Siphonobacter curvatus: one gene and its partner. The protein of the gene in region 1 interacts with the protein of each later gene in a pairwise test. Links are inferred from orthologs where the notes say so. Each region holds a gene or a part of one and is shown on either strand. Other genes may lie near its edges. The genes, in order: ligA and leuS.

Evidence for each region.
Region 2: the proteins of ligA (region 1) and leuS interact in binary tests that used the Escherichia coli proteins (3 or more experiments, as listed by UniProt). The link is inferred for Siphonobacter curvatus from one-to-one orthologs.

The regions. Positions count from the first base shown.
Region 1 is NZ_PTRA01000001.1:2,449,005-2,465,256, forward strand. Bases 1-2,997 are described here. They hold ligA (NAD-dependent DNA ligase LigA), read right to left. Parts: upstream 2,524-2,997; coding sequence 478-2,523; downstream 1-477. Other genes in these bases: dapA (4-hydroxy-tetrahydrodipicolinate synthase), read right to left, coding at 1-428; rpe (ribulose-phosphate 3-epimerase), read left to right, coding at 2,662-2,997. Outside these bases: more of rpe, read left to right, coding at 2,998-3,324; C5O19_RS10225 (TonB-dependent receptor), read right to left, coding at 3,522-5,945; C5O19_RS10230 (hypothetical protein), read right to left, coding at 6,154-6,537; C5O19_RS10235 (MDR family MFS transporter), read left to right, coding at 6,680-8,098; cls (cardiolipin synthase), read right to left, coding at 8,142-9,605; C5O19_RS10245 (metal-dependent hydrolase), read right to left, coding at 9,608-10,624; C5O19_RS10250 (M14 family metallopeptidase), read right to left, coding at 11,024-12,817; C5O19_RS10255 (M14 family metallopeptidase), read right to left, coding at 13,061-14,767; C5O19_RS10260 (OmpA family protein), read left to right, coding at 15,061-16,252. UniProt on the Escherichia coli protein: DNA ligase that catalyzes the formation of phosphodiester linkages between 5'-phosphoryl and 3'-hydroxyl groups in double-stranded DNA using NAD as a coenzyme and as the energy source for the reaction.
Region 2 is NZ_PTRA01000001.1:1,544,922-1,561,540, forward strand. Bases 12,994-16,357 are described here. They hold leuS (leucine--tRNA ligase), read left to right. Parts: upstream 12,994-13,373; coding sequence 13,374-16,157; downstream 16,158-16,357. Other genes in these bases: C5O19_RS06300 (helix-turn-helix domain-containing protein), read left to right, coding at 12,994-13,247. Also shown: C5O19_RS06235 (DUF6607 family protein), read right to left, coding at 1-911; C5O19_RS06240 (hypothetical protein), read right to left, coding at 908-1,345; C5O19_RS06245 (DUF6686 family protein), read right to left, coding at 1,355-1,690; C5O19_RS06250 (heavy-metal-associated domain-containing protein), read right to left, coding at 1,726-1,953; C5O19_RS06255 (SDR family oxidoreductase), read right to left, coding at 2,268-2,549; C5O19_RS06260 (hypothetical protein), read right to left, coding at 2,606-2,938; C5O19_RS06265 (hypothetical protein), read left to right, coding at 3,070-3,411; C5O19_RS06270 (O-succinylhomoserine sulfhydrylase), read right to left, coding at 3,480-4,673; C5O19_RS06275 (Lrp/AsnC family transcriptional regulator), read left to right, coding at 4,837-5,301; C5O19_RS06280 (DUF2490 domain-containing protein), read left to right, coding at 5,388-6,167; C5O19_RS06285 (DUF1684 domain-containing protein), read right to left, coding at 6,251-7,132; C5O19_RS06290 (hypothetical protein), read left to right, coding at 7,392-9,077; C5O19_RS06295 (asparagine synthetase B), read right to left, coding at 9,120-10,373; more of C5O19_RS06300, read left to right, coding at 10,815-12,993.

The DNA of each region.
Region 1 (16,252 bases):
ATGCCCGTACGACCGGGGATGTTGTACATGATTACGGGAACGGGAGAAGCATCGGCCACCGCCGTGTAGTGAGCAATGACGCCCCGTTTACCGGGCTTATTGTAGTACGGACAAACCGACAGAATGGCATCAACGCCCGTCAGATCCGTTTTAGCAATTTCTTCAACAACCTTGGAAGTGACGTTACCCCCGATTCCGTAGACGATGGGAAGTTTGCCCGCATTTTTTTCCTTGACAAACTGAAGTACCTCCACTTTTTCGGCTTGGGTCATCGTGGCTGACTCGCCGGTAGTTCCCTGGATCACCAGGTAATCAACGCCCCCGTCGGTGACGTGTTGCAGCATACGTTCCAGACCCGTCCAGTCGATGGAGCCGTCTTCGTGAAAGGGAGTAACTAGGGCGACTCCAACGCCGTGAAATTTTTTCATACTGGATGGTAATGGGGTCAGGTCTGCCTATGTATCCGTCCCCGATCAACTAAACTATTAATTTCAAAAATTCTTCTTCGCTAATCATCGTTACGTTGAGCTTCTTGGCTTTTTCGACCTTGGAAGCTCCGGGTTTTTCCCCCACGATGAGGTAATTTAATTTACCCGATACGCCACTGAGCAATTTACCGCTGTGGGCTTCAATGAGGTGTTCGAGGGCTTCCCGCTCGAAATTCTCGAACGTTCCGGTGTACAGAAACGTCTTTCCGGCCAGTTTATCGCTCAATTGTTCGACAATCGCTTCCTGACCTACGCTCATCTGTAAACCCGCCGCTTTCAGCCGTTCTACAAAAATACGGTTATCTTCTTCCTGGAAAAATTCTACGACACTTTGAGCGATACGTCCGCCAATTTCGGGGACGTTTACCAATTCTTCGGCACTGGCTTTCTCAAGGGCCTCGATGGTTTTGAAATACCGGGCCAGCTTTTGAGCCACCGTTTCGCCCACATAGCGGATGCCCAGGGCAAACAATACGCGTTCGAAAGGCACGGTTTTAGAATCGTCGATAGCTTTCAGAATAGCCTGCGTCGTTTTTTCCCGGAAACCAATTTTCTTGCTTTTGCCCGTATCAGGATCGGTGATCGTTTTTTCCAGCCCGAAGAGTTGCTCGTACGTCAACGCATAAAAATCGGCGGCGGTTCGTACCAGTCCTTTTTCGTATAATAATTCTATTTTCCCTTCGCCCAGACTATCCATATTCATGGCTTTTCGTTGGATAAAATGCTCCAGACGAGCCCGAATTTGCGGTGGGCAGCCTTTTTCATTCGGGCACAAACGGGCTACTTCGCCCTCCCGCTGAATCAGGGTCGAGCCACAGGCCGGACAGGTGGTCGGGTAGTGAATAACCTCCGAAATCAGGGGCCGTTTCTCCAAGTTGACCCCCGTAATTTTGGGAATGATTTCGCCTCCCTTTTCCACGTATACGTGATCGCCTAAACGCAGCCCCAACCGTTCGATTTCATTGGCATTATGCAGACTGGCCCGCTTTACGATGGTACCGGCCAGCAGCACGGGCGAGAGATTAGCCACGGGCGTAACGGCCCCCGTGCGTCCCACCTGATAGCTGATGGATCGTAGGGTCGTTTCTACCGACTGAGCTTTGAACTTATAAGCAATGGCCCAACGCGGCGACTTGGACGTATACCCCAATTCCCGTTGCTGAGCGAAGGAATTGACTTTAATGACAATCCCATCGGTATTTAAAGGCAGATCGAAACGCTTGGTTTCCCATTCGTTGATGTAAGCCAGTACTTCCTGAATCGAGGAGCATTTTCGCCAGGTTTGCGACACGTTAAATCCCCAGCGTTGCAGGGCCAGTAAGCTCTCTTCGTGCGTGCTGAAAATTTCTGTATCGGCCAGGAACGTATACAGGTAACAATCCAGTCGGCGACGGGCCACTTCCGCGGAATCCTGTAATTTGAACGTTCCAGCAGCGGCATTACGGGGATTCATCAGCGGTTCTTCGCCAATGTCCACACGTTCCTGATTGAGCTTATTGAACGAAAGCAACGGCATGAAGCCTTCGCCACGTACTTCAAAAATTGGCGGCAAATCTTCGGCTTCGATGTGGTGCGGCAGAGTTCGCAGGGTTCGCACGTTATTGGTAATGTCATCCCCCCGCGTTCCGTCCCCCCGGGTGACACCCGTGGTCAGCAGCCCGTTTTCGTAGCGGATGGACAGGGAAATACCATCGAATTTCTGTTCGCAAATGAATTCAACGTCTTCCTCAGGAATGATTTTACGAATGCGTTCCTCCCAGTCCAGAATTTCCTGTTCGTTGTACGTATTCGACAACGACAGCATCGGATACCGATGGAATACGGTTGCAAATTCTTTGGAAACGGTACCCCCGACGTTCTGCGTGGGCGAGCCTTTGTGCTTGAATTGCGGGTACTCTAATTCGAGCTGCGTCAACTCCCGCAAAAGGGCGTCGAACTCAAAATCAGATACTTCAGAAACGGCGTCCTGATAATATCGGTTATTTAAATACTGAAGACGTTCGGTTAGTTCGTCAATTCGTTGCTGAGGAGTCATGCGTACGGTTACTAAGGGACCGTTTTCAGTGCGACGCGTGACGGTTTTATCTACCCTAAACGCAGTCTTTGCCCACTGGAAACTGATTTTATACAAAGGTCTAAAACTTTCGCATACAGAAAAATTTACCTTTGCTCCATGAAAACGCCTTTAATCGCTCCTTCGATACTTGCCTCTGATTTTGCGAACCTGCAACGTGAAATCGAAATGCTCAACCGCTCCGAAGCCGACTGGATTCACGTGGACGTCATGGATGGGGTCTTTGTCCCCAATATTTCTTTTGGTTTTCCAGTGGTCGAAGCCGTCAAACGCTACGCCCAGAAACCCCTCGACGTGCATCTGATGATTACGCAGCCCGAACGATACATCGAGACCTTTCAAAAAGCCGGAGCCGATCGCATTACGGTTCATTATGAAGCCTGTACGCACCTGCACCGTACCATTCAGCAGATTAAAGATGCGGGTTGTCAGGCGGGCGTGGCTCTTAATCCGCATACGCCCGTTTTCCTGCTGGAGGATATTCTGGAAGAGCTGGACCTAGTACTGATTATGTCCGTGAATCCGGGTTTTGGTGGACAGAAATTTATCCAACGGACGTACGAGAAAATCAACCGTCTGTCGGAATTACGCTATACGCTTAACCCGCAGTTACTCATTGAAGTAGACGGCGGGGTGAATGCGGGGAATGCCCGAAAGCTGGTAGAACACGGGGCAGATGTACTCGTCGCCGGAAACTTTGTTTTTTCCGCGGAAAGCCCGGAAGTAGTGATTGCTGATTTGAAGAAGGACGCGGCGTTGTAATTAATTCAAAAGAAAACGGCTTCAATCAAAAGGGTTGAACGAAACAAACTGACACTACGGCTCTTCCTCGCAACTACAGCGAATGCCGAAGAACCGTAGGTTCGACCCATTCTCTAATGGTTAGGTTTTAGCCCAACCCCCTCAAACGCAAAGAAGGACGAGCGAATGCCCGTCCTTCTTTGTGCTTAATATTCCTTCTAAATCTTCACTTCAAACGGAATAATCAACTTAAAGCTCAAATTCCGGCCCATATTGAATACCCCAGCTCGACCCGTTCGTGGATTGACTTCCAGGTATTTCAAACGACTTTGGTGTGACTGATACGCTACATCAAAAACGTTATTAGCCGAGAAGTAGAAGGATGCCAGCGTTCGTTTGTTTTTCGTTACGATGTCCGTACCCAATCCGATATTCACGAGTTGGTACCCCGGTGTCGCGGTTTCCGTACCGTAAGCAGCCAGAAAGCGATTCTGTTTCTGCGTTACTTCCAGATCCACGGTCAGGTACAGATTCCGTAGAAAATCCCGGTACCGATCTTTCGTCAGTTTTACCTGCGAAATCCAGCGGGGAGCGGGCATGAACGGCAAATATTTAGCTTCCTCTTCGCGGGCCGAGAGATTGTCCCCGAATACCGCTGAGTAACTCTGCGTAATACTAAACCAGCGAGCCGCCTGCGGATTGAACGTTACCGTACCTTCCATACCCCGAAGCCGGGCATTGCCCTGAGCGTAGCGGTAAATGGGAACGTTGCCATTGTACAGCGTATCTTGACCGTTGGGTTTCTGTACCCGTTCGGAGTACGTGTAGTTTTGAATCGAGTTCTGGAAGACGCTCAGATCCACGTACCAGTTTTTGTCTTCGTACGTCAATCCTAAATCGCCCTGATAGGCCACTTCCGGCACGGCGTCGAGCTTACCGATTTCATAGCGGAAGGTCCCGGCGTGAATGCCGTTTGACGAAAGCTCGGGTACAGTAGGTGCCCGAAAACCCCGCGAACCATTCACCCGTACGGCTAATTTTTCGGTCAGGTTATACACGCCACCTAGACTGGCCGATACGTTCTGGTAGTTTTTATCAAAGCCCGCAAAACGCTCACTGCCCGCACCCTGCGGCGTTACCTGGAAATTACCGTCCGGATCAATGTATAGTTTGCCAATGTCGAGTAAGCGAATGTCATACCGCACCCCGCCGGAAAGCTTCAGCCGATCGTAGCTCTTCTTGGCGAACAGGAATACACCGTTGTCGAAGAGGTTGTAGTTCGGATACAGTACCTGAAAACCCTGATTGTCCAATCGCTGGAACATCCCGTTGGTACCGACGTTCACCTCCCAGTTATTCTTGGCCGCGAAGTTGTACCGCACATCGTAGTAATTGGTGTACAGGTACAAGTCCAGTTGCGACTCCCAAGGACGGGTCACATCTCCGTACTCGCTACGGCGGTTTCGGGCCATACTCACGACCGCCGTAGCTGATGAGCCATTGGCGAAATTGACCAGGTTATTCCAGGAAAGTTTTTCGTTAATGAGCTTTTGCGAGTTGTACGGAATGAAATTGCGACTGTTGAGTTCGTCATTCGTAACCGGTCGGTCTACTACTTCGCCGATCCCATTAACGCTCGCCGTTGTAAAGCGCCCCGACGCATCGCGGGTACCATTGATGATGTTGTATTTCTGGAACGTCCGCAGGAAGTGAATGCGGGAATAACCCCACTTTTTATTTAAACCAAAATAGCCGTTGAAATTGATTGGCTCGGTAAAATTGGAGGCGAACACGCGATCGTCGTACGCATTGCGGTAATTCTTGGTGGACTTTGTTGAAGCCTGAGCCAGCCAGACAAATCCGTTTTTGTTGCCCGCGATCTGAGCCGAGATTCCGTAGAGATTATTATTCGTCTGATAGTTACTCAGGATTCGACCCACCATTTTGCCTTCCTCGATCGGACGCGGCGACAATACGGACATTACGCCTCCTAACCCATCGGAACCGTACATTAGTGAACCGGCTCCTCGGATGATTTCGTAACGATCAATCGAATACTCATCAATCTGGATGCTGTGCTCTTCACCCCACTGGTTATCCTCCTGCCGTACGCCGTCGTGCATGGTAATTACCCGGTTGAAGCCCAACCCCCGAATGATGGGCTTACTCAGCCCCGCTCCAGTCGATACCTGCGACATGCCGGGTAGTTTAGCCACGGCATCGATCAGGTTGGTCGAAGACTGCTGTAATAACCGCAACTGCGTAATGGCTGCAATCGGAATGGGGCTTTCCTTGATTACTGTTTTCGTGGATGATCCCGAAACAATCACTTCTTCGAGCGACTGAGCGGCGTTTTCCATCACAAAATCCTTAGTCGTTGCACCATCCACGGTCACTTTTTCAATCACCGTCCGGTGGGATACGTAGCTAACCTGCACCGTAAACGTGCCCTTGGGCAGATTAGAGATTTTGTAGGCACCGTTTACGTCGGAAGTGGCTCCCACGCGTAATTCCGGAATGTATACCGTCGCACCCACGACGGTTTCGTTATCTTCCCGGTGAATCACTTTACCGGAAAGGGTATTCTGAGCAAACAGGCTTCCTGAAAGCAGAAAGCAGAAGAAGAAGAAAATATTTTTCATCGAGTGTTTTTGCGGGAAAAATGGACCATACAGGCCTACGCACACCCCAAGGCATGGGAACTGCACGCGATGCTACCTGCTAGGATACAAAAAGAAAGAAAGGAGAAATCTTGGACTAAACTGACGTGCAAAGACATACGATCTCCTGCGGAGCCGGTACACCTCTACGTTAGGCCTGAATAGCCAACCATTTCGAAAATGAGTTACACTAGGCCGCGGGTGGACCTCGGAGGGAGTAATAGAGGAATTCACCAATCGGCGTAATTCCTTGGTAGAAAAGCGTAAAAACCGGACTTAATTCAATTTCCCAAGTCTGAAAATCAATCGATTCAACACTCGGCAGATCCAGTACGGGATTGGACACCGCATCCAGTAACAGCAACTCCAGTGACGTGTGGGAGTTGGGCTGAATGGGCCCTTTCGTCTTCGATCGGAAGGGGTGAGCGTGAGAAATAATCCGTCCATCGGCCAGTCGGTGCCCGTGCCGGAACACTACGCCATTGACGAGCATTACCGTAAACAGGCCGAGAAAAAATCTCGCGACCGTCAGCCGGTACAGGCTTCGCCAGGAAGATTGCGTAGTTACGTTCACAGGGAAGGTTTCAAATCAGGGACGATGTGTTACAAAAATAGAAAAGCTTTTCATATTTGGTTTGTAGTTGAGGCTTAATAGTTGACTGTGGAAGGATTTTTTCGGATTTAGCTTCGACTACCGGATGAATGTATAGCGATTTATGAAGAATACTATTTCCCTGATTATCCCTTTAATGCTGGGAACACTGATGGCAGGCATTGACAGCAGTATTGTGAATGTCTCCTTACCCACCATGAGTCGGGAGTTTGGGGTAAACGTCGATGAGATTGAATGGGTCATTACCATTTACATGCTGGGCTTTTGTATTTTCATGCCCCTGACAAACTGGCTGCGATTGCGGATTGGTTTTTATAAACTCTATCTGGGAAGCTTACTGCTGTTTATCTTAGGTTCGCTGGGCTGTGCCCTTTCCACTACCCTGCCCGAACTCATTACGGCCCGAGCCTTTCAGGCCTTCGGCGGGGGGTCGCTCTCTCCCACAGCCATGGCAATTTTGACAACCGTGTTTCCAGCTAACGAACGCGGTAAAGTCATGGGATGGTGGTCGCTGGGAGGCATTACGGGTCCGGCGATCGGGCCTACGCTGGGTGGTTTGCTGACGGAATATTTCGGCTGGACTTCCATCTTCTACATTAACCTGCCCATTGGCATCCTGGCTATTGCACTGGCTATGCGGTCACTGAAGTTTCTAGACCGTAGTCGGGATACCAGCATTCATTTCGATCTGAGTGGTTTTGCTCTGTTTACGCTATTTATTCTGCTGTTTCAGTTTGCCATTGCCCAGTTTTCCAGCCAAGGATTCGGGTCTTTGCAGGTATGGTTGCCTCTAGTGCTTTCCTTAGTAGCCCTGGGCGTATTTATCAAACGCAGCTATCATCGGCCCGGAGCCTTATTTGATCTTAGCATTTTTGAGCGACCGACGTACGTGTACTGCGTGCTGATTACGGTACTTCGCTCTATCGCTCTGTTCGGTGGCTTATTTCTGTTACCGTTCTTACTCCAGGGTTATCTGAAATTTTCTGAACTGGAATCCGGACTGATGATTCTGCCCAACTCCATCATGATGGCGATTTTTACGCCACTCGCGGGGAATCTCTCGGATAAGTACGGCCCCAAACGTTTTGTCATGGCGGGGCTGGGACTGGTGGCTCTTTCCATGTTCCTGTTCTCGCAAATCAATGAGCCCATGGTGTGGTATGTACTTCTCTCCATGATGATTCGGGGAATTGGACTGGGTCTCTTGATTACGCCGCTGACCGCTACCGCCATGAATGCTGTACTCCCCAATCAGGTGACGCCCGCCTCTTCGGTGTATACGCTCATTCAGCAACTCAGTGGCTCTATCGGCATCGCTTTTAGCGGGATGATTCAGCAATTTATCTACCAGTATTACATCAGCCGGAATACGTCGGAAATGCTATCTGAACACTACTCCATTCAGTATGTATTCATGATTTCAGGGTCGCTGGTGGCTCTCGGTATTTTTATCGCTACCAAGTTGCCCCGGTATAAAGCCAAACTGCCGCAAAATAATGAGCAACTGTCAGTGAATCCTTAAGCTTTCTAAATCAGTATGGATCACTCCACACTTAGCCCTTATCCTACAGTAAAGGTGAAATCATGCGGGCTACTTTTTCCAGCATTTTCTTCCAGACTGGTCGCTGTAGCCACTGACTAGGATCGAGCCGTTCAGCGTCCTGTATGTCTTCGTAAAAGATATTACGCAGGTATTCGGACACCTGAGCGTCGTAGAGAAAGGCGTTCACTTCGAAATTGAGTTCGAAACTTCGAAAATCCATATTGGCCGTTCCGATCGAAGACAGTAAGCCATCGGCCACGAGGGTCTTGGCGTGAACGAAGCCCTTCTGGTACCGGTAAATTTCCACGCCTACCCGCAGCAAATCCTCGTAATACGACTGAGCGGCCGTATTGACCAGCCAGGAATCCGAAATGCCCGGTACGAGTAATTTGATTTTTACACCACTCAAAGCCGCCACAATCAGGGCATCCAGCAGACTGTCTCCCGGTATGAAATAAGGCGTCGTAATCAGGATTTCGTTTCGGGCCAGATTAATCGCCTGTAACAGCGAAAAGAGAATACTGGGCTGAACGGAATCGGGACCGCTGGAAGCAATCTGTACCAGAGCGTTCGTCTGTGACGCTTCGGGTTCACAGAAAAACTCGGGTTCGGGCATGAGCGATTGTCCGGCACAAAAATTCCAGTCGCAGAGAAAAATATACTGTAAATAGTACGTCCCCGGTCCGTCGATTCGCAGATGCGTATCTCGCCAGTACAGCTTATTTGAATTGGGGTTTTGATACCGATCCGAGATATTAATTCCCCCGGTAAAAGCCGTACTCCCGTCAATCACAATAATTTTCCGGTGATTGCGGTAATTCAGTCGGTTGGCTAGAGCGATGAATATAATACGGTAAAAGGGATACGCCTCCACGCCCGCCGCCCGCAGTTCCGGTACCAATGTGCGGCGAATGGAGCGGCTACCAAAATCATCATAAATAAATCGAACCTGTACACCCTGTCGGGCTTTTTCGATCAGCACGTCCTTGATCGCATTTCCAATGGTATCATCCTCAAAAATGTAGTACTCGATGTGAATGTGATGCCTGGCTGCCCGCAAGGCTTTCAGAATTTCAGGAAATGTTTCTTCACCGTTGCGAAGGACTTTGATGTCATTGTTAGCCGTTAACGGACTGATGTTATCGTTGAGAAGTAAATACGCCAGTTCGCGGTACTGCTGCACGGCCTCATGGTCCGTTTCGAGGTTATTACGGGTAACCCGGGTTATCTGAGCGTAGAGCTTCTTGAGGAGTTGATCATCGTCGAAAAGTTTCTTACTGTACAGACTACGGGTCCGATAGTTCAGTCCTACCGAGAAGTATAGAATCATGCCGACAACGGGCAGAAAAACCGTTAAGAGCAGATACGCCAGCGTTTTCGTACTGGTCCGGGTGTCATAAATGATGCGTACACAAGTGGCAGCTACGATCAAACCGTAGATTAATTCGCCAATGAGCAGCCAGTCAATTTCTTCCAGTAAGGTCATACTTAATACTTCTCAAGGTTACCCGTTTCGCCCTTGATCCGGCGGAACATTTGCTGAACGCTCTTCCAGGTCCAGCCCGTAAAGCGGCCCCGCTGCATGACCAGCCGATTGTCGTAACCGGGTGTCAGGTAAAAATGAAAGGCGAATTCGGCGTCTGGATTTTCCCAGCCCCGAATCTGTCCAAACCGCAGAACGTTGAATTGCAGGACCGATTCCTTACGGCTCACGGTATAAAACCCCCGTGAAAAATATTTCAAATTCTGGACTTGTGCATTTTCATGGGTCAGTAATTCTTCTCCTTTCGGTACGTAATGAAAAGCCGTTTGCCCCCGATCCCATACGGAACGATATCCCAGTTGATAGTCCGCACCACTTTTTGCCACGGCGTACCAGAGTAAGCCATTGAAAGGCGTAGGCGTGGTGAAATAATCGCTGTACGGCAAATGCTGAGCTGTCAGAGAGGCTTCGATTTCTTCGTTGATGCGTCGCTTGTGCTCAATCGTCCACAGCGTGTACAAACCGCAGGGAATCAGTCCTGCCAGCAACCATACCCGACGACTGGCGGCTTCCGGCCGTAATTGCCAGAGGGCTATACTCGCCACTACCAGTGAAAGCGTAAACAGGGGATCAATTACGTATAAAAGATTGAATGTCAATCGTTGCGAACTAAAGGGTTCGAGAATACCCGTTCCGTAGGAATTGCACAAATCCAGCAGATCATGCAGCAGTAGTTGAAGTACCCCAAATCCGTACAGGCGAAGGAAAGAGACTTGCGGATAAAACCTTCGAATCAGCCCCGCCAGCAAAGCCGGTAACAGAAACGCAACAACCAGCGAGTGGGTGATTCCCCGGTGTACCAGCAGGTTTTCAGCGGGTGATAACCAGAGACTCGTTACCGAATCGATATCGGGCAGGTTTTGAGCAATTGCTCCCCAGAGTAGAGCCTTCTTACCTATTTTTTTGGTTAAAATCGCTTCGCCCACACAAGCTCCGATGGTAATATGGGTCAGTGTATCCATGGGAAAGGGGTAGTTCAATTCCCTCATATAAAGAGGTGTGGGAAGGAAATTGTTTCGGGAGTTGGGCTTGAGGTTTGATTAGGTTTGAAGTTTGAAAAGCGTTCCATGGGTTCAATACCATTAGCCCCGTATGCAATGCGGGGAACATGCATCGACAGGAACCTGCCAACTTTAGACTAATCAAACCCGATCATACGTCAAACCACATACCAAAGAAACTGGCGTAAAAAAAGACGCTATTCCCGAAGGAACAGCGTCTTTTGTAAAGTATCAGGTTTGAGAAAGGTTTGATTCGTTTAAAGTTTGAGTCGGGGAAGGTTCACACTCCATGAATCGGGAATTTAAACCTCAAACCCTTTCAAACTACTCAAACCTGAAACTTCCCTCAAACCATCCCTACTACTTCTTCGTAAAACTGCCCGAAGCCGTCGTCAGGCCACCTTTCTGGCTGTTGACTTCGATATTCCAGTTCGCCGGGTTTCCTTTCACAATCCAGCGAAGGCGAACGTAACCCATTCCCGGAATGTTGGCGACCTCCAGCGTTTGTGGGTTGAGTTTCTGCTCTTTGTAGCTTTCAAAAGCCGGGTTAGAACCGTATCCGTAACCACTTCCATCGGGATTCGTCATTTGCAGACCACTGACCACCTGAGCCTCTTTGAGAGTGATGTAATCAGGCAGGTTGATTTTGTTTTTCACATCAAACGACGAGTGTGTAGGAATAATCCGGCTATTGGTAATCGTGGCTGTAATTTCCGTCAGACCATTGCCCAGCTCTTTCTTCGCGACTTCCTTCACCTCGATTTTAGGCATCTGGTTGGCGTGGAAAATCGTGAAAGCCGCATTACGGTGGCCATCCGTTTCGAGGATAAAGCCGGGGTGGTTCCGAATGTAATTTTTCTTGAATCCACCGATTTCAATGTCGCCGTACTGCGGGTGTTTGAAGGGTTTCCAGTCCACAAAGGCATCACCGTGTAGCAGTAATCGGTCAAAATCGTACGGTTCCGTATTGGGAGCGTTCCGTAGTTCATTGGCTTCGCCTTTTTTGTTGAAATACAGATAGGACGTCCACAATTCATTCGAGAACATGAAAATTCCACGACCCAGAGCAAACCAGTCGATTTCTCCGCCGTATACCGTATACAGAATTTTGTGAATGGCTCCGTACTGGTAGGTTGGGATCATTTTCTCGCCCGTTTTGCCCAAGTAATCGTATACCTGCACGTCAGCGGGATCGTAATGTACGTCGTCTTCCGCCGCACCGGGACCGCGTAAAAACATCCCGCTATAGTTGTGGTAACTCTGAGCCCCGGCAATGTTGGGGTGCTTCATCACCCATTCCATAATCACTCGCGGCTCGGGCAAACTAAACGGATATTTATAAGCTCCACCCTGAATGTAATCGGGCTGCCAGTTCCAGGCCCAGTCGCGGTTCGGATCGTAGCTACCGGGACGGTCTTCGTTGACGAGGCCATCACCGTCGTTATCAAGGCCTTCGATCCCGAGCATTTCGTACTCACCTGCTTCATCGGGTTTTGCCGGAATCAGCATCCGGGGATCTTCGGGGTTTACTTTCAAACGACCATAGGGAGATTTCCGACGCATCATCGTAATCTCACCATCGCCGTCGAGATCATCGAAATTATCCTCGTCGACCAGTCCATCGCCGTCATCGTCAATCGGTGTCATACCCGAGCGGGGTGTGTTGGCCGTGTTCGGCTTGTAGATGAAATCCTCGCGGGCATCGGGGTTAATCGTCGGAGCGAAATAAAAGGTTTTATCCCGTAGCAATTCCTTGATAAACTGATTGTTGGCGTGGTTTTCGGTCAGGTACCAAGCCGCGTACAGAGCCATTTCTGAGCCCTGTAATTCATTGGAGTGAATGTTGGCATCCGTCCAGAAAGCGGGCTTCTGCGTATCGCTTTTGCCAGACTTCAGGTCCGTTATCGTCAATACATACAGGTCGCGACCCTGCTGCGATTTACCGATGGTTTCGAGTTTCGCCAGATTCGGGTACGCTTTCACCATGCGTTGCATGATGTCAACGAGACCTTTGTAGTCGTAGTACCGGTTCCAGGCAACCTGTACTTTCGGATTGGGCGGCGTACCAATAGCCCGAATGCCGATGGGATCTTTCTGCTGAGCCAGCACCGATACGCCCGACAGCAGCAGCGAAAGGGTTAAAATTTTCTTCATGGAAATAGCGTATGAATGGAGAAGTGCTTGTCTGGATTTGACTGCGTTTCTAGTTTGCGTACGTTTTTGGTTTAAATGGGTTTCTAGTTTGATACGGTTTGAAGGCTTATTCAAGCGTAGATCATACCACACTTCCTTTTACTTCATCCTACCTTTTCAAACATGAACAAACCCTTTTTCAAACTACCTGAAACCAACTTAAACCTTCTCAAACGCTAGTCAAACCGCCGCAAACGCCCCTCCTTATTTCAGATTAACAGTAACTTTGGATGAACCTGCCGGTGCCGATGAAGCTTCGATGGTGAATGTTCCCGTACCCGATACCAGCCAGGTCAGTTGCTCGACGCCGTTACCGGCAATCGCGGTGCGGACCAGCTGATGCGTACGACCCGACACCAGCTTCTGATTTTTGGCGGGTGTCGCCACAATTTTCAGACGGTCTTCGTATTTCACCCGGTTACCCAGTTCGGAGTGCGTCGGCAGTAAACCCTTGTTGTGCACATCCACCGTAATACGGTTCAGACCTGGCGACAGCGTTTCCGTTTGTACATTCACGATCTCTACTTCGGGCATGGCTTTGGCTACGCTCAAGAGAAAACTGGCGTGTTTTTCGGCCGCCGGCGTCAGCATAGCTACGGGTGGGTTCCATTTGACGAAAGGTACCAATCCACCGACTTCCACTTTCTTACCAGGAAAATCAGGGTGTTTAATTTCCTTCCATTCCACAAACGCTTCGATATTATTAGCTTTCGCCCATTTCAGCAGTTCTACGTCTTCTTCTGAACCTAGGGCCGGACTCGCAGCGGCTCCGCGACCAGCTCCCATACCGGGCCGTCCACCGGGTACTGGCGTAGCTCCGGCCGGACGAGGACTGCCCGCCCGAGCAGTATCCTTGGGCATCCACCAGCCGGGCGTTGAGAAACTCAGTTTCCCGAAATGATAATACGCCCAGGAAGGGAAGTCGCCTTTCGTAGACGGTAAGCTCGGAGCGTCTTTCAGTCCAGTCGCCGTGTACAGCTTGCTCACGTATTCGTTGACGGCCACATCTTTCGCCTGCCAGCCTTTTACGACCCGCTGATTGGCCTTCATCGGATCAAACTTGTAGGCTTCGGTCAGATTGTTGGCAGGACCAAATGTTAGAATGGCGTACACGTTTTTGTTCTCGTACAACCAGTCGATCAAAGCCCGGTTTTCCAATTCCGATACGGGGTAATCACCCGAACCGGGTTTGAAAGGCTCGTATTCGAACGTAAAGTTTTTATTGAGGTGAATCCCACCCAGGCCGTCCTCATTGAATGCCCCGTCTTTGTCATTATCGATGCCTTCGGTATACACCAGGTACTGACCCTGTTCGCCCTTGGCAGCGTCTGCTTTCACCAATACGCGAGGGTCGCCTTTGGCTACGCGGTAAGTTCCCGTCGGATCTTCGATTCGGATTTGGGTAATGAGCCCATCGCCGTTCAAATCTTCCGGACCGTCTTCATCCACACGACCGTCCCGATCTTCGTCCACGGGTCGGGCCGTAGACGAACGCTCATACTTCAGTTTAGCGAAGTACTGAGCCGCCGCATCGGGGTTTAGGTTAGGGAGAAAGTAGAAGGTTTTGCTCGTAAGCAATCGGGCTACGCTGTCGGAAGATGCTCCGCTCAATAATTTTTCTGCGGTTTGCAGAGTTAATTCTGTAGCGGCCAGGTGCCAGCCTTCCAGATTGGCGACAATCACGACCGCCGGTTTTTTGCCGCGATCGCCCTGACCGACGCTGAGTACCCAGAGGTCTTTTCCAGTAGATGTTTTGCCGATGGATTGCAGGGAAGTTAGGTTCTTGTACTGGGCGTTAAGTTGCTGAAGGCGTTTGGTTAAAGCCGCCTGGTCGGTATAGCCAGACTGGGCCCACAAACGGCCTCCCAGCAGCAGGCCAAGCCCAAGCGTGCTGATGAAGCGTTTTCTCATAAGGGGTTATTTGATTTTATTTGAAACTTGAAAGGGGGCATTCGGCCCATCTTTTCACTGCAACAGCCAGAGCTGTACCGAAAAAAAACAAAGTTTATTTCCCGCTTCCAGACAAAAATAGATGTTGACACGGGCGTTCACTTTGGTTTTCTTCTAATTTTCGACTAAAATCGAAAGAACAGAGATAAGAGGTCTGAGCTTTTGCGTTAAGAAGTACCGGAGCAACCCATTTTCTGCGTACCACCACCTAATTTCTGCAGAAGGGTTACTCCTTTTATCACCGTCTTTGATTCATGAAACGAGCGATTGGGCTAGTAGTAGTTTTATTTTTTTGGGGATTTAGCCTTCAGGCTCAACGTATCTACTGGGCTTCGAAAGTCATACAGGTTTCTTCTGAAACAGCCAGTAATGATCCGGCGTACCGTGCGGTACAGGTGTTGGGCAAACCCAATACGGGTCCTTACGCAGGCTCTAGCAAGGCTGCCTGGCAACCGGCCCAACCCGATTCGGGCGAGGAGTTTGTAAAAGTGGCTTTCGATACGCTCACTCGCATCCGGCAAGTGATTGTGGTTGAAAACTTCGGAGCGGGCTGCGTACATCAGGTTTGGGCCAGCGACGAAAAAGGGGCTGAAAAATTAATTTTTTCTAATACGGAAGCCGTACCAGCGACCGAAGGAAAGATATGGTCGATTAAACTTCCCGCTCTTACCCCCTACCGGGTCTCCGCAATTCGCGTGGTACTAAACACCGCCCGCCGACCGGGCATGAACCAGATTGATGCCATCGGTATTTCGCTGGGTGCGGAAAGCTACCAACCCGTTATCAAACTAGCCGCCAGCCGTTCGCCGCAGAAACTGGTCAAGGAGAATCTGGGGCCAGCCATTAACTCGGCGGCGAAAGAACTGAATCCCATCATTGCTCCGGACGGTAAAACGCTCTTTTTTACCCGTTGGAATCACCCCGATAATATGGGCGACCCTATGTCTGATTTTCCGGGAGCACCGGCGATGAAACGGCAGGATATCTGGTTTTCCCAGAACCTGAACGGCGTCTGGCAACCGGCTCAGAACATCGGGGCTCCGCTCAATAACAAAGATCACAACGCCATCTGCTCCATTTCCGCGGATTCCCGTACGGCCCTGCTGCTCAACCAGTATATGCCCAATGGCGAAATGCAGTTCGGTATTTCCTCTTCCTACAAAGGCAAGGCGGGCTGGTCGTTTCCTAAACCCGTTATTATTGAAAAACTGGATTTAGTACGGGATGAAAATGGCTACTTCACCGAATATTCGCTTTCGCCCGACAAGCGGACGATGCTCATGGCCATTCACCGCAGTGATTCGCGGGGCAGCCGGGATTTGTACATTTCGTTCCTGCAAAAAAATGGGCAGTGGTCCCCACCCCGCAACCTGGGTCCGGACATCAATACTGCCGAAGAAGAAGGCTCGCCCTTTCTGGCGGCGGACGGGAAGACCATCTATTTCA
Region 2 (16,619 bases), 890 kb from region 1 along the record:
TCCTTATTTTTCAAAAACTTCTGAATCGTAGCTTTGATTTCGGCCTTGTTCGCGGCTGTCGCTTTCGGAGCTTTCAGGTATGCCGCCGAAAGGTCATCCAGCGACTGGTTAAGGCTCTTACCGTCGACTTTCTTTTCCAGTTGAATGCCTTTTTTCTGGGCAATCAGGTCCCCCCAGACATTCCGAACATCCACCCAGAACGTCCGGTGTTTCGTCCACCAGTCTTTCGCTGAGTTACAAGCCGCTTCTTTGACGCGGTGGTAATCATTAATGCCTTTTTCGTAGGCAATGATTTTCTCGCCGTCGGGGGTACGTAGGACTTTGGCATTGTCCTGATCGTGCAGGTAACCGTAGTCAGTGATAACGATGCGATTGCCGCGACGCATCACGTTGTAATCGTTGCGAGTGGTGTACTCGCGGCGGGGCAGGGGAGCGTCGGTGGTATTGTCCCAGACATGGCGGCCATCGGCGTGAAACCAGGTGGCGGAGCCTTCGTAGCGGGGACTATCGTCTACTTCAAAAACCTGTTGCGTCCACTGGCCCTTGGCCTGAGGGGCGGTTAGAGCTTTGTATTTCCACTCCGCGTCCTGTTCGTACGCCAACAGATCAGTATTCTGGAATTTCCAGTCTTCCCGCCAGTGTTTAATGATGGTGCTATCGTTGATAACCAGCAGATGCATCAGTACTAATTTATTGGGCGTTTCTTCATCCACGAACACGTATTCCAACGCACCCATTTCTTTTCGGTCCTTGAATTTGTATTCGCGGTTGGGAGAGAACGTTTCAGCGTATTTAAAAGTGATGGCGTGACAGCCGCACTGACCTTTGATCGCCTGAATGTCAGCTGATTTTTGAGCAAAGGCAGTACTAAGCAGGCTGCCCAAGGTTAGGGTAAAGATAAAGCGTTTCATTCGAATACAGGTTTCGATTTTTGCTGGTTCGTAAATTGGTAATCAGGGGTTTTAAGCCACTTCCAAGATTCAATCGTCAGCAGGATACTCATCAGCAGGACGAAGGTTAACAATAAGAGTTGCGAAGGGTCTCCTTCCTTCAGTTCACCGATGACGTGGCTCAGATGAGCCAGCGTAAAGAGAATGCTAAGGAAGAAGTTTACCCTCCGCCACTCGATAGATTGAAGATAGAGCAGAGCAACCGCCCAGATGAGCGGAAATAATTCAAAGATGAATCGGATGATAACCAATGACGTGGGTTTTTGTCCATTGGCCCCTTCGCGAACGATGTTGATGCCGTAGAATAAATCGCCTACGTGAAAATTGAAGTGCAGGATCATGCACACGGTGGTTAACACCCAGAAGAGCAGAATACGGAAGCGGGAAATACTCATGGGAATCAGTTAGTCAAGTGAACTGGTATACAGAATTTTATGAGCTTCCACAATCAGATTCACTTCCTGCATCATATTAATTAGTTCTTCCAGCTCCGATTCAGCGAGCAGAATATTCAGATTCAATACCGGCGACCGCATGATAATTTCTTTGCCGTGCGAGGTGGAAAAGTAGCTCATGTTGCACCGCTCCTGGAGCATTTCCAGAAAATACTGGAAATCTTCGGCGTTGAAAATCAGTAAGATATTATTGAAAGCCAAGTTGTACGTCTGACAACCTTCGCAGTAGCCGATGTAGCCATTTTCCTGTTGCGTGAGGGTACGGAAACAATGAGATTGGTGCATGAGTACCGGAGTTAAATCGGAGTAAAAAATAAAACTTAATCGGCCAGGAAAGGCGTTTTGATGTCCCGAAGTTTACAGTTCACGCCGGTACGCTTCAAAGCTTCTATAATCCGCTCGGGAGCAATCCATTCACTAAATACCTCCAGCGACTGCGTCAGAAAGTCAATGCTAAATCGGGTGATACCCAGTTGACCCAGACTTTCTTTCACCGCTTGAATTCCCAAGGGAGAATTCAAATTCGTTTGAAAACAGATTCTTTTCATAAGCTGAATCAATGAAATGATTAATGAGGTAGTTGAGTTAATATTTATTTAGACTAATTATAATTAATGCAAAGGTGCATGATGAAATCATGCCATACAAGTGATCAGGAAAAATTGTTGAAAAGTTTTCAAATTGGGCTTGCTCCGATGTAAAATCGTCAGGGAATGATCGGGGCGGAGATGGTTTCGCGTTAGTGACGCGAGATTAAACGAAGGGCCTTCACTTATGAACAACATTCGCCCCGATCTGACCACAAGGGTTACAAATCGGGGCGAAGCTAAAAATCAAAAATGTAAAGAAAGTTTGCTGTATCCTAGGAAAGCGATGACAAGGCAATGAACAGATCTACTTTGCCAAAACGCTCAATGGCTTGTTGAGCATACGCTGAGGGACCTGATTCACTGGAACCTATGGTATAACCCAGATCATCCCCACTGCCAACGCCCAGTCGATGCATGGCTTCTTGCAAAGCTTCTTTGTCTTCGTCTACCAATAATACTTTGGCTCCTTCATTGCGGAGAATTTCGGCCAGCGTAGTGGCTGCACTTTGAGTGCCATTCGTAATGACGGCTACCTGATTTTCTAAACGTTTCATGCGGATATGGATTGGTTGTTGGTCTATTAAGAAAGCGGAATATGACGAACAGTAATCTAGTTGGACTTATCAATTTCAGTCTTAATCACCTTTTTCATTTCCCGTAAACCTACTTCAGGAACAGCCAGCCATTTCAAACTGGCTACCATTCCTTCAATGTTGGTATGATTGGTATGACGAGCCTTCCAGGCCTTCCAGGTTTTTATAAACTCGACATCACCCTCTTCAAAGTGCCCCCGTTGAACGATTTTTTTTAGTGTATTATAGCTGTCATTACCCTGGATATTACCGCCTTTTTTCCAGACGTCCGGGTGATGCTGGCGGATGTCCTCCGCGTAGTCTAACAGTTTTTTTAGTGACTCCGTCACTTTGGGCAAGGGTGTAGCCATATTCAGTAGGGTTGGTTACGGAATCCCTTAAAAAAGCTGTACCTCGTGAATTAACTCTTTTTAACACCTGAATACAAGACTGTTTTAAACGTAGCTTACGTAATTAGATCAGAGAAGAAACGCCAGAAGCCATGAAAAAACTATTGATTATAACGTTAGTCGCCCTGGGCAGTATATTGACTGGGTGTTCCTCACGCGTTTACTCCGATGGGTACGGAGGTTACGGACCTAGTTACGGCGGGTACTACGGACCCGCTTATGGCTACCGTCCCTATTATGCTCGGCCCCGGGTTTACGTAACACCTCCGCCGCGGGTATACCGCCAGCGGCATTATAACAATCGGAGAAACGATATCTATCGCCGGAATAATTCGTATCGAAGAAATGATTCATTCCGAAACCATAATTCATTCCGGGCAAAGCCTAATCCTGGAAACCGGGGTGGTGGACCCCGTTCCAGAGGACCGAGGTAATCAAAAAAGCGGCAGAGAAAACTCTCTGCCGCTTTTTGCATAAACCCAATCAAACTTTTAATTCGCTCTTAAACTGTAGCAGCTTCCTGCGAAGCCGCTACTTTGGCTAAAGCCTGCTGAAAATCTTCAATCAGATCGTCAATATTTTCCAGACCTACCGCAACCCGTACGAGACCATCGGTAATGCCTACTTCGGCCCGTTCTTCTTTACTTAATTTGGAATGCGTTGTACTCGCGGGGTGGGTCAGAATAGTACGTGTATCACCTAAGTTCGGAGAGATCGAAGCAATTTCGAGGTGCTGCGTCAACGCATTAACCGCCTTAAACCCGCCTTTTACTTCCAGTGTCAGGATCGCCCCGCCGTATTTCATCTGCTGTTTCGCCAGTTCGTACTGCGGATGACTTTCCAGGAAGGGATAATGCACCGCTTGTAAAGCCGCATTGCCTTCCAGGGTTCGAGCGAGCGTAAGAGCGTTTTCACTATGAGCCCGCATGCGGACAAACAGCGTTTCCAGACTCTTCGACAGTACCCAGGCATTGAACGGCGATAAAGCCGGACCCGTATGACGGGCGAAGAAACGAATAGGCTCGATCAGGTCTTTCCGGCCGACCAGAATACCCCCCAGCACGCGACCCTGGCCATCCATATATTTCGTAGCCGAGTGCATCACCAGATCGGCCCCGAGTTCAATCGGATTCTGAATAACGGGCGTGGCGAAACAGTTGTCAACGGCCAGTACGACCTGATGACGTTTCGCAATGGCTGATAAGGCCCGTAAATCGGTCAGCTCTAAACCAGGATTTGATGGACTTTCACAGAAATAAAATTTCGTATTTTCCTGCGTAGCCGCTTCCCATTGCGAGAGGTCGTGGCCCTCAACAAACGTAGTCGTTACGCCCCATTTCGGCATAATCTTGTTTAGAATCTGAATGGCGGAACCAAATAAAGCTTTCGAAGCAACTACGTGATCACCCGCCTGAAGGCTTCCAGCAAACGTGGCGAAAATGGCCGCCATACCGGAAGCAAAAGCGATCCCTTCTTCGCCGCCTTCCAGTAAACAAACCTTACGGATAAACTCGTCCACGTTGGGGTTGGAGTACCGGGAATACACGTTGCCCGCAATCTCATCGGCAAACATGGCCCGACCCATTTCGGCGTCGTCGAAGGTAAAACTGGACGTTAAGTATAAGGGAACCGAGTGCTCGCGGTTGTGTGAACGTTCCGCCTGAGCCCGGATTGCTAGTGTTTCTTTCGATGCCATAATCAATCAGTGCTATTAAATTTCTGTCTGCAAAGTTCGGTAATTAGTAAATATGTTATGATTTTAGGCTTATAATTAGAAAACAAATCTAGTAAATGCTGCTTTGGTAAAAGAAAGACTCTATTTATGGATGATTTTTGCCTTCTAACTAGAAAAATAATCTATGGATCAACTCGACCCCATTGACCGACGGATTCTGTCGCTCTTACAAACCAATGCCTTCATTTCCAATAAAGAGCTGGCTCAGGAAGTAGGGCTTTCGCTGACGCCCGTGCACGAACGGGTCAAACGCCTGGAACGTGAAGGCTACTTAAAAGGATATGTCGCTTTGGTTGATCGTCGCAAAATAGGACGCAGCCTGATTGCCTTCTGCCAGGTCTCATTGAAGGAACATACCCAGGCCTTTATTCAGGAATTTGAGGCAAAAATTGGTAGTCTGCCAGAAGTGATGGAGTGTTACAACATCGCCGGGCCATATGACTATTTATTGAAAGTGATCGTGAAAGATATGGACGATTACCGCCGCTTCGTAGTCGAACAACTCGCGGCCCTGGCCCACATTGGCGGTCCGCAAAGCGTATTCGTAATGGCTGAAATCAAGGTTACTACGGCCTTACCCGTTGACTAGCTATATTATGGAATTGTTAAGAATGTAATCCGCAAAATCACGATTTGATCACATCATGTACTTTTGCGGGATTTTAATTCTTTTCCGTGACTAAGCTACGCGTATCTTTCAAGTTTTGGGCCTGTCTGTTGCTGGGCACCACGGCCTATGCCCAAACCTCTTTAACGCCCGCCGCTCCTTGGGGAAGCTGGTTTATTGGTACCCTTATACTACCCGGTGGAGATAAAAAATGGGGCGGTTTTGCCGAAGTACAGGCTCGTAGTAATGGTGTCTTCCGTCAGTTTTTTTACAATGAAATGAAGGGTGGGGTTACCTACGACATCAATAAAAATTTTACGGTAGGAATGGCCGGTGGAAGGTACGCTACCTACGATTTTCAGGATCTGTCGGCGGGTCCGTTGAATACGGAAGGTCGGATGTGGGAACAGCTGATTATCAATCAGTACCTAGATCGCTTGCGTTTTGAGCACCGTTACCGCGTGGAACAACGCTGGTTTACGTTTCGGGATGGTACGCATCCGTATCGCAATCGAATTCGCTATCGATTGAACATGTTCATTCCGCTCAACAACAAGAGTATAAAGGATAAGACCTACTTCATTTCCATATTTGATGAGATTTTCCTAAACCCCAAAGGCCCTACGTTTGAGCGGAATCGTCTTTTTGCGGGAATTGGTTACCAGTTCAATAAACACTGGACTGCCCAGATCGGCTGGGTGAATCAGACCAATTATAGTCCGGCGAGTTTCGACAAGGGGATCTTTACGCCCATTGCCCATTCCGGAAAAAACAACATATTCATTTCTTGGACGTACCGTCTGAATAGTCTGGGGTCCGCCGAAAAGTTACCCTCTTCGGTCGATTAATCCATGGGCATTATACATCAAAAGCCTGATCACACGATCAGGCTTTTGATGTATATAAAGTTTTGGTTAAGCAAGAAAGACGTTTAATGATCGCCAAATCGCTTTTCCCCCGCCGGAATCCGTACGGCCAGTTTGTTTTGCTTGGGCGGCAGCGGGCAGGTGGCGTAAGGCGTAAAAGCACAGGGTGGGTTGATAGCCTGATTGAAATCCAGCACCGTCGTACCATCGGCACTCGGCTGGTCGGCGTATAAGAAGCGGCCTGCTCCGTAGGTGTCCTTTTTGTTTGTTTCGTCTCCAAATACAACAAAAAGTTTCTCTTCACCCGTAGCGTCGAGCCGGTAGGTTTTTCCTTCGAGTTCGAAAACTAGTGTACCCGCCAGCGGCTGATCGGAAGTTTGCCCCAGAATATTGGTAATGGCTACGGTTTTGGGCGTACTGGGTTTTTCCAGACGAGCCGTAACCCGGTACTTTTCGTTGACGGCGAAGCGTTCGATGCCATGGAAGTTTTTCAACTGTTCGCTTTCCAAGTCACGCAAACGAATGCCGTATTGGTCGCCGCGTTTGATCACCACCCATTTTAGCGACTCATGCTGTACGGTATTAGGCTTGGTATCAGCAGTAAAAATGATCTGCGTACCCGTAGCCTTTTGTCCATCTATTGTCACCACGGCATCGGAGGTTGGCGTAAACTGTACGACTCCGTTCTTCAGTTGAAACGTACCTAGATGGGCAGTTCCTCCGGGAAAAACCACTTTGTTGTCAGCAGCACTGCCTACCGTATTTTCTCCTTCTTTGAGCCAGAATAAACCCGCTAGATTAAGCCAGCCATCTTCGCGTTTCAACGAAGCGACGCGTTTTTGATGCCATTCTTCTAATCGGGTCTTATAAGCCGGATCGTCGGAAATCGGGCGGAATGAAGCCAGTAACAGACTCGAAGCCGCAAAAAGAATAGAACGATAAGTCATGATTATAGAACCATTGTAGTACGAAAGAACATGGCAAATATATAAATATTAATTTAATCTATATATTAAGTAGAGTAAAAATATTATTTTAATTGAAATGCACACTGAAGGTGCTTGAGATAAAAAGATTGGACTGCAGTTAATGTATCTAATGAAATGGGTCATTAGATACATTAAGGATTTGGCCATTTATAGGTATTTGCCAGGCCTAGAGCACGGAGTACCTTTGGTTAATTCAAAGCCAAAACCAATCTTCGTGATGAGAAAAAATCTACTAATCCTAGGACTTATACTTTTTAGGTTCGTATCAGCCTACGCACAAGACCCTTTTATTTTACTACGCAGTACTAATAAAGAAAACGAGGCCAATCAGAAAGCTATCAAATTGCCAGCTGATACGGTAAAAAATATAAAGCCGTATGACTCATATCAAAAAAAACAGGAACCTGTTTTTGTATTCAATCTAATAAGTCGTGATTCTTTATTGAAGCGTCTAGATGCACTTAATTCGCAGAAGCCAATAAATATTCCAGTAAAAAGTACTAATAAAGAAATTATTTTATTGGATTCGCTTAAGAAAAGAGAAAGGGAAATAGAAATTTTAGAAGGTAAATTACAAATTGAAAAAAGTTTACAAAAAATAAAATCGGATTTATATAGAGATTTGACAATTAGTTACCCAAAAGTGATAAAATTTAAGAATACATTGATTGTGTTGCCTGATAGAATAGAATTAGTAAACGCTAAGATTGAAAATGCTACAGTAGCTGTAGATACATGGTTAGCTAAATTAGACAGAGTGACTAGTTTATTTGATACTACTTATACAGTGGATATGAAGAAGATAGTCATCGAATCAGTCGCTGATAATTATGCTAAACTTCAAGCAATTAATAGAGGATTTGAAGCCCTTAAAAAGGGCCTGGACAATGTAGAAAGCTTTACTGCCAGTACGGAGTATATAGAGGCTGTAATCCTAGATTCCACAAAGTACTCTCCCCAAATAGTAGAGTTAATAGAAAAAATTGATACAAAAGATACAATGCTCAGGAACCGGCTTGCTGCTTATAACAAAACCTATGCGGAGGCTGAGAAAAAGTATATTGTTTATGACAAAAAATTAAATGATATAGTTATCAGATTCAATAAATTAAACCTGTTCAAAGATAGTCTTCAGAGGAAGGTTGATACGTTACTATATACAATGTACAATAAGAAAAAGATTATCGATGAAGAAACTCAGGTTGGTGCATTGCCTTCTTTAATTTCTCCCCTTGGAGATATGAGACAGCTTAATTTAAACATGAATTTACTTGCTTCATTTTCTAAAAGAGTAAGTACTTCGAATTATGTAGCCGTTGAAGGTAGGCTTTTTACTACGAACATTACTTCACTAGGTCAGGACAATCTGAAAAACTTTTTCTTGCCTGAAGTTAGTCCTTTTGGATTTCAGTTGAAAGGTACTTATGGAAGCCAGTATCAGTACAATCATAAATTAAGACCTACTGAAAAAAAGCATTTGAATTACGGCATCACGGGTCAGCTTAATTTTCTAACTAAGAAATTCGCATTGGCAGACACAACCAATGGGTTAAGTAATAACTTCACTAATTTCTTTATTCACGCAAAGGGTGGAGCCGAAGTAGTAATTGTTGACAGGACTTTAGGAATATACGCTAATACAAACTGGATTACTGCTATAGATAACATATCAGCGTTCGAGGCAAACTTTGTAGGAAAAGAAAAAAGCTATTGGTTCTGGGAAGTAGGGTTAAGAGGTTTGTTTGGTTCAAAGCAGGTAAGAAACGGGCTAAGCTTATCTATTGATCTTTCCTTTATTATTCCTCAACAAAAAGGTAGAGAGTTTATTAACACGGTTGATAATATTTATCCTGTATTCAGATTTGGTGTCTTAAAAAGTTTAGGATCGATTTATGAACAATAAAAAGCAGAAAGAGGATGGGACATCCCATCGTCTTTCTGCTTTTTAGGTCTTCCGTTTCTTTTTCCGAGCCGAAGGAAAGAGTACGTTATTCAAAATCAGCCGATAACCCGGTGAGTTGGGGTGTAAGTTCAAATCGGTAGGAGTCCGATGAAAACCGCGTTGACCTTCCGGGTCGTGACCGCTATAAAAGGTAAACTGACCCCGGCCTAGCTCGCCGTATAGGTAGCGGTACGTAGATTTGCTTTGACCTAAGACGAGTACGCTGGGTTTGACCGTAGCTTTATTGAACGCACTCGTCTGTCCGAAAAATTCACGGATGGTAGTTTCGTGATTCTGAACGAGCATGGCTGGGATCACGTCCCACTTAGCCGAAAAATCGAACAGGGAAAAATACGTATCATCCCCCCAGCCGTACCCCGAAGAAGCGTTGATATTGGAAAAGGACATGCCCGGGTAATCTTCGTCGGAAAGCTCCAGTTCGAAATTATCGAAGGCAATGGTCTTACTGAAATCCAGTTTTCCTTGAGCCTGCGGGTCTACGCCGTCACCGTCGAATACGGAGGGGACAATGTCGAGTCCTTCGGCGGCCAGAGCCACGTCCAGTGATTCGGTACCCGAGCACATGGCAAAGAGATAACCCCCACCGGCACAAAATTCCTTGATGTTTCGGGCAACTTCCAGCTTCAGTTGCGAGACTTTCGCAAAGTGGTACTTCTCCGCAATTTTCTTCTGAGCCAGCATATCGTCTGCACTCATACGGCGGCGATTCCGACCAAACTGGCCCGTAAAATCTTCGTGGTGGAGGTGTAGCCAGTCGTAGAGGTGTAGGTCACCCCGCAGGATTTCCTCGTCATACACGACTTCGTAGGGAATCTCGGCGTAGTTAAGCACCAGCAATACGGCATCGGTATCCTCGAAGGTCGCTTTACTTACTTTGATGGGGCTATACACGACAATACGGGCGGCTTTGTATAGCTTCACCACGTCCATATTCGCGTTCGGATTCGTAATTGACTGGAGTAGGGTAGTCACCGCCGCGTCGGAAATGACTTCGTACGAAACGCCGCGAAGTTTACATTCTAGATCCAGTTCCTTCGAATATTGCATCAGAAAACTACCACCCCGATAATTGAGCAGCCAGTCTATCTCCCGATCGGCTTTTAACTCGCGGTACGCCAGCCCGTACGCTTTGAGATGATTGGTCTGCTGGGCATCCATGGGAATCAGCAGCGAGTTGGCCCAGCTAGTGGTACATGCCAGTAGCCCTAAAAAACAGATAATCCCGAATGTCCTCATGTTCGTAGTGATTTACCATACCGAAAGCAAAGAGTAACTGGAAGAGTATCTGTAAGTTATAGAATCCTTTTAGTCTTTCCTATGCATTCGCGACGCAGGCCCGGAAAATCACGATGGCCCATATATACAGGAAGAACTTACAGAGGTTAGGTAGGGTTAGAGAAAGGAGTTGCTGAGTGAATGAATGGAGGTCGGAGTATCGCTTGCTAATGTTAAGTTGATGGTTGTTAGGAGGTCATAATTTTCTTTCTGGACAATAGACACTTGAATCCCGCCTGGCTGCGGAACGAAACGTGAAGTCTAAAGGGATGGCGGATCTGCCATTGCCTATGAACGCTTAAAAAAGCGACAAGGACCTTTACCATTCCCTCATTACTTTTGGTCTTTGAAAAGACTGAAGTTGTTTTTTATTCAGTTTTGCCGAGCTTCTTACACTGCATTATGGAATCCAATACGCCTTTACAACTGGCAGCCGAGTTCATCCATTTTACCAATAAAAACATCTTTCTGACCGGAAAAGCCGGTACCGGAAAGACTACCTTTTTACACGGATTAAAGAAAACCCTGCAAAAGCGAATGGCCATTGTCGCTCCTACGGGAGTAGCGGCCATCAATGCCGGGGGCGTTACGATTCACTCGTTTTTTCAGCTACCCTTTGGTCCGTACGTGCCCGACGGCTCCACGCAGCGGCAGTTTCGTTTCGGCAAGGAAAAAATCAACCTTATCAAAAGTCTGGATTTGCTGGTTATTGATGAAATCAGTATGGTGCGGGCCGATACGCTCGACGGGATCGATGATGTCCTGCGGCGGTATAAGAATCGGGACTTACCCTTCGGCGGCGTACAGTTGTTAATGATTGGCGATTTGCACCAGCTTTCACCGGTGATTAAAGACGAAGAATGGGCCTTACTGAAACCCTATTATAACTCGGTTTATTTTTTCAGTAGCCGGGCTTTGCAGGAAAGTAATCCCGTCCGGATTGAACTAACGCACATTTACCGGCAGTCGGATACCTTTTTCATCGATTTACTGAATCAGATTCGGGAAAATCAGTTGAGTACGGAAACCTTGCAGGCCCTCAATCAGCGGCATATTCCGGATTTTAAACCGAAGGAAGACGAAGGATATATTACGCTGACTACGCATAACGATACAGCTCTGAAGATCAATAAAGTAAAGCTAGATGAGCTAAAGGGCAAGAGCTATACGTTTGAAGCCACGATCAAGGATGAATTCCCGACGTATGCCTATCCCACCGAACCAGAACTGACGCTGAAAATCAATGCCCAGGTAATGTTCGTTAAAAACGATGCTTCACGGGACAAGCTGTTTTATAACGGGAAAATCGGTCGAATTACCCGCATCGAAGACGAAACCATTTACGTCAAGTGCAAGGAAGATTACGCCGAAATTCCGGTACAGCCCGTAGAATGGCAAAACGTGAAATACGTTCTGAATGCGGAAACGAAAGAAATTGAAGAGCAGGTAATTGGGAGTTTCACCCAGATGCCGCTAAAACTAGCCTGGGCCATTACGATTCACAAAAGTCAGGGCCTGACCTTCGAGAAAGCCATTATCGACGCCAATCTTTCCTTCGCCCACGGACAGGTGTACGTAGCCTTGAGTCGCTGTAAAAGTTTTGAAGGCATGGTGCTGCGAAACCCACTTTCCCTAAACAGCGTCAAAACGGACGGACTCGTATCAGCCTATAATCGAGCCGCCAGCCAGCAGATTCCCGACGAGAAACAATTGAGGGAAGCCAAAATTGCCTTTCAGCAAACGATTTTAGTGGAATTGTTCGACTTCTCGGAAATTCGCTCGACCCGTCAGTACCTGAGTCGATTGCTGGATACGCATCAAACGGTAATCAATCCCGCCATTCGTCAGGCCCTGCAACGGATCCGAACCGCTTCCGAAGAGGCGATTGATAGTGTTTCCGGAAAATTTCAGCAGCAATTGTCGCAGTATTTTCAGCAGGAGGGTTTGCCGGAAGAACAGGAGGCTTTGATGAGTCGCGTACAAAAAGGCTGTCAGTACTTTCTGGAGAAATTTGAGAACATTTTTGACGCCGAGACGCTGGACGTGGAAACGGACAACCAGCTGGTGAAAAAGTCAGTAGGGCAGGCTCTGGAAAACTACCAGCGACTCGTGACTATCAAGCGGGCAACGTTACAGGCTGGCATGAAAGGCTTTACAACCAGCGACTACCTGCGAGCGAAAGCCAATGCGGACATTGACTTCAAGGTGCGAACCAAAGCGGCCGCGGCCAGTAGTAAATCGAGCCCTAGAGCGAGTAAAGACATGGCTCACCCCGAGTTATACTATGCTTTGAAAACCTGGCGGGATAGTCAGGCCACGGAACGCGACGTGCCGGTATACATCATTTTGCCCCAAAAATCACTCGTTGAATTAGTGGAGGTGCTGCCTACTACGCTGGCCGAACTAGAAACGGTGAAAGGGATTGGTAAGGCAAAAGTCAAAGAATTTGGGTCGGAAATCATTGAGATCATTCAAGAGTACTGCGAAGAAAATCAGCTAGAAAAAGAAGTCATTGAGATTCCGCTGAAGAAAGAAAAGGTAGACACCAAACGCGTCAGCTTCGAGCTGTTTCAGGACGGGAAAACACTGGAAGAAATTGCCGAGGAACGTGGTCTAAATGTCGGCACTATTGAAGGACACCTGCTGCATTACGTGGGTGGGGGCGAGCTGGATGTATACGATCTCTATCCGAAAGTTCAGTTGATGCCGATTATTGAGTACTTACGGGAACATCCCCAGCAGTCGTTAGGTGAAGCAAAACTGACCTTGGGCGAAGCCGTCTCGTACAGCGAAATCAAGGCCGCTTTAAAGTACTTGGAATCACTTAATAGTTGAGTTTCGTTAGTTTGGAAGCGGAAGGTGTGAAGTCTTCCTTACCTTCTGCTCAAATTTCCGTACTTTTGCGGCTTGAAACCGGTTTCAGCCTATCAATCTGAAAACCGTAAACTGAACACTGAACCAATGGAGTACGCTTTTCGCGATATTGAGAAGAAATGGCAGGAATTTTGGGAAACAAACCAGACCTACCGCGTCGAAAACCAGTCTGAATTACCCAAGTACTATGTGCTGGATATGTTTCCGTACCCCTCCGGAGCGGGTCTGCACGTAGGACACCCGCTGGGCTACATCGCCAGCGATATTTTCAGTCGGTACAAACGTATGAAGGGATTCAACGTTTTGCACCCGATGGGTTTCGACAGTTTTGGTCTGCCTGCCGAACAGTACGCCATTCAGACGGGACAACACCCGGCCATTACGACCGAACAAAACATTACCCGATATATTGAACAATTGAAGAACATCGGTTTCAGCTTCGACTGGAGCCGGGAAATTCGCACGTCCAATGCCGATTACTACAAGTGGACGCAGTGGATTTTTATGCAATTGTTCAACCACTATTACGACAAAGACGCTGACAAAGCTCTGCCCGTTACGACGCTTACGGAAACCTTCGCCCAAAAGGGGTCGAAAGGCGTAAATGCCGTTTGCGACGAAGACGCACCCGTATTTACAGCAGAAGAATGGCAGGCGAAAAGCGAACAGGAGCAGTACGAAATTACGCTGAAGTATCGTCTGACGTATCTGGCCGATGCGGTGGTAAACTGGTGCCCGGGTTTGGGTACCGTTCTGGCCAACGATGAGGTGAAGGACGGCGTATCCGAACGTGGCGGTTTTCCGGTTGAAAAGAAACTGATGCGTCAGTGGATGATGCGGATTACGGCCTACGCCGACCGTTTACTGAATGGTCTGGATACGATCGACTGGTCGGAATCCATCAAGGAACAGCAACGCAACTGGATTGGCCGTTCGCAGGGTGCCAGCGTGAAGTTTCAGGTGGAGGGTCAGGAACAGACAATTGAAGTGTTTACGACGCGGGTGGATACCATCTATGGCGTGAGCTTCATGGTAATCGCTCCCGAACACGAACTGGTGCCTTCGCTGACGACGCCCGAGCAGAAAGAAGCCGTGGATGCGTACGTAGATGCGACCAAACGCCGCTCGGAGCTGGATCGGATGATGGAAGTGAAGAAAGTATCCGGCGTCTTTACGGGTAGCTACGTCATCAATCCATTCAACGAAGCGAAAGTCCCTATCTATCTGGCTGATTATGTACTGGCCGGTTACGGAACGGGTGCTGTCATGGGCGTACCTTCCGGCGATCAGCGGGACTGGAACTTTGCTACGCACTTCGGTTTGCCCATCGTACCGATTCTGGATGCTCAGAAAGACATCGATCAGCAGGCGGATGCCACCAAAGAAGGTCAGTACATCAATTCCGGCATCATCAACGGAATGACGTATAAGGAAGCGACTCAAACGCTGACCAACTGGCTGGAAGAACGTGGTTTGGGCAAAGGAAAAGTCAACTATCGGATGCGGGATGCCGTGTTTAGTCGCCAGCGGTACTGGGGCGAACCCGTACCGGTGTACTTCAAAAATGGCTTACCCTATCTGATCGACGAAAGCGATCTGCCGCTGGAATTACCCGCCGTTGACAAATACCTGCCGACCGAAACGGGCGAACCTCCGTTGGGTCGGGCTACCGACTGGAAGTACAAAGGCGAGTATGAGTACGAGCTGAGTACGATGCCGGGTTGGGCGGGTTCGTCGTGGTATTGGTTCCGATACATGGATCCAAAAAACGAGAACGAACTGGCCTCGAAAGAAGCCATTGACTACTGGCAGAACATTGATCTGTACGTAGGAGGATCGGAACACGCGACGGGTCACCTGCTATACTCACGTTTCTGGAATAAATTCCTGAAAGACATCGGCATTGCTCCCGAAGAAGAGTTTGCCAAAAAACTGGTCAACCAGGGGATGATTCAGGGGCGTTCGAACTTTATATACCGGGTGAAAGAATCACAGCCAGTAACGTTCGTGAGCTTTGAATTGAAAGACAAATACGACGTCACCCCGCTACACGTGGACGTGAACATCGTAGAACAGGACGTACTGGACGTAGAAAAATTCAGGGCTTCGCGTACGGACGTTCCCGAAGATGCCCTGTTTATCATGGACGGCGATAAGTTTGTTTGCGGCTGGGAAGTGGAGAAAATGTCCAAGTCCAAATTCAACGTCGTGAACCCTGATGATGTGGTAGAAAGATACGGAGCCGATACCTTACGCTTGTACGAAATGTTCCTTGGGCCACTGACGGATTCAAAACCCTGGAATACTAATGGAATCAGCGGAACGTTCAACTTCCTGCGGAAACTCTGGCGGTTGTTCTATGAAGATCAGACGGGTAAATACCTGGTCACGGATCAGCAACCCACGCCCGAAGAACTGAAAGCTCTGCATAAGGCAATCAAGAAAGTAGGGGAGGACATTGAAGTACTGTCCTTCAACACGTCCGTACCGGCGTTTATGGTACTGGCTAACGAGTTGACTACGCTGAAATGTAATAAGAAGACCATTCTGAGTGATTTTGTTCGGATTCTGGCTCCCTTTGCTCCGCACATTTGCGAAGAATTATGGGTAGCCTTAGGGAACGAACCCGGCACCGTAACGAAGCAGCCATTCCCCGTATTCAACCCGGCGTATCTGGTCGAAAACTCCTTCGATTATCCGATCCAGATCAACGGAAAAGTACGGGCCACGCTAACCTTTGCCGCTGACGCTCAGCCGAAAGACATTGAAGCAGAAGTACTAGCCAATGAAACAGTATTGAAGTGGCTGGAAGGCAAAACCCCTAAGAAAGTGGTGGTGGTACCGAAGCGGATTGTCAACGTGGTAATTTAGTACGGTATCCTGTACCGTCCTGAAATCCGGGAAATTTTAGTTTAGCATATAAGAGTAAGTGTAAAGCCGGGTCGTCTCTTTACTAGCAAGAGGCCGACCCGGCTTTAGTGTTTAGTTGAAATGTTTAATGGTTAGGCAGAAAGGCCCCGGTGTTACCGGGGTTTTTTGTTGGGGGAGTTTAGGGTTTCGAGCGGTGGCCGCTGGGGTTTTCCATTTTCTGTTTTCCGTTTTCCGTTTTCCGTTTTCCGTTTTCCGTTTTCCGTTTTCCGTTTTCCGTTTTCCGTTTTCCGTTTTCCGTTTTCCGTTTTGATAGGATAAAACCCGGTAAAGGTAGCGGGACGCGTTGTCCGTAGTATTTACTACGGACTTTTAAGTTGGTAGGCTGTGCCTACCAGGTTGGCCGATTCCCCGCATTTCATACGGGGCTAATGACATTGAACTCCTTCGGGGTTGGAGGAGTGA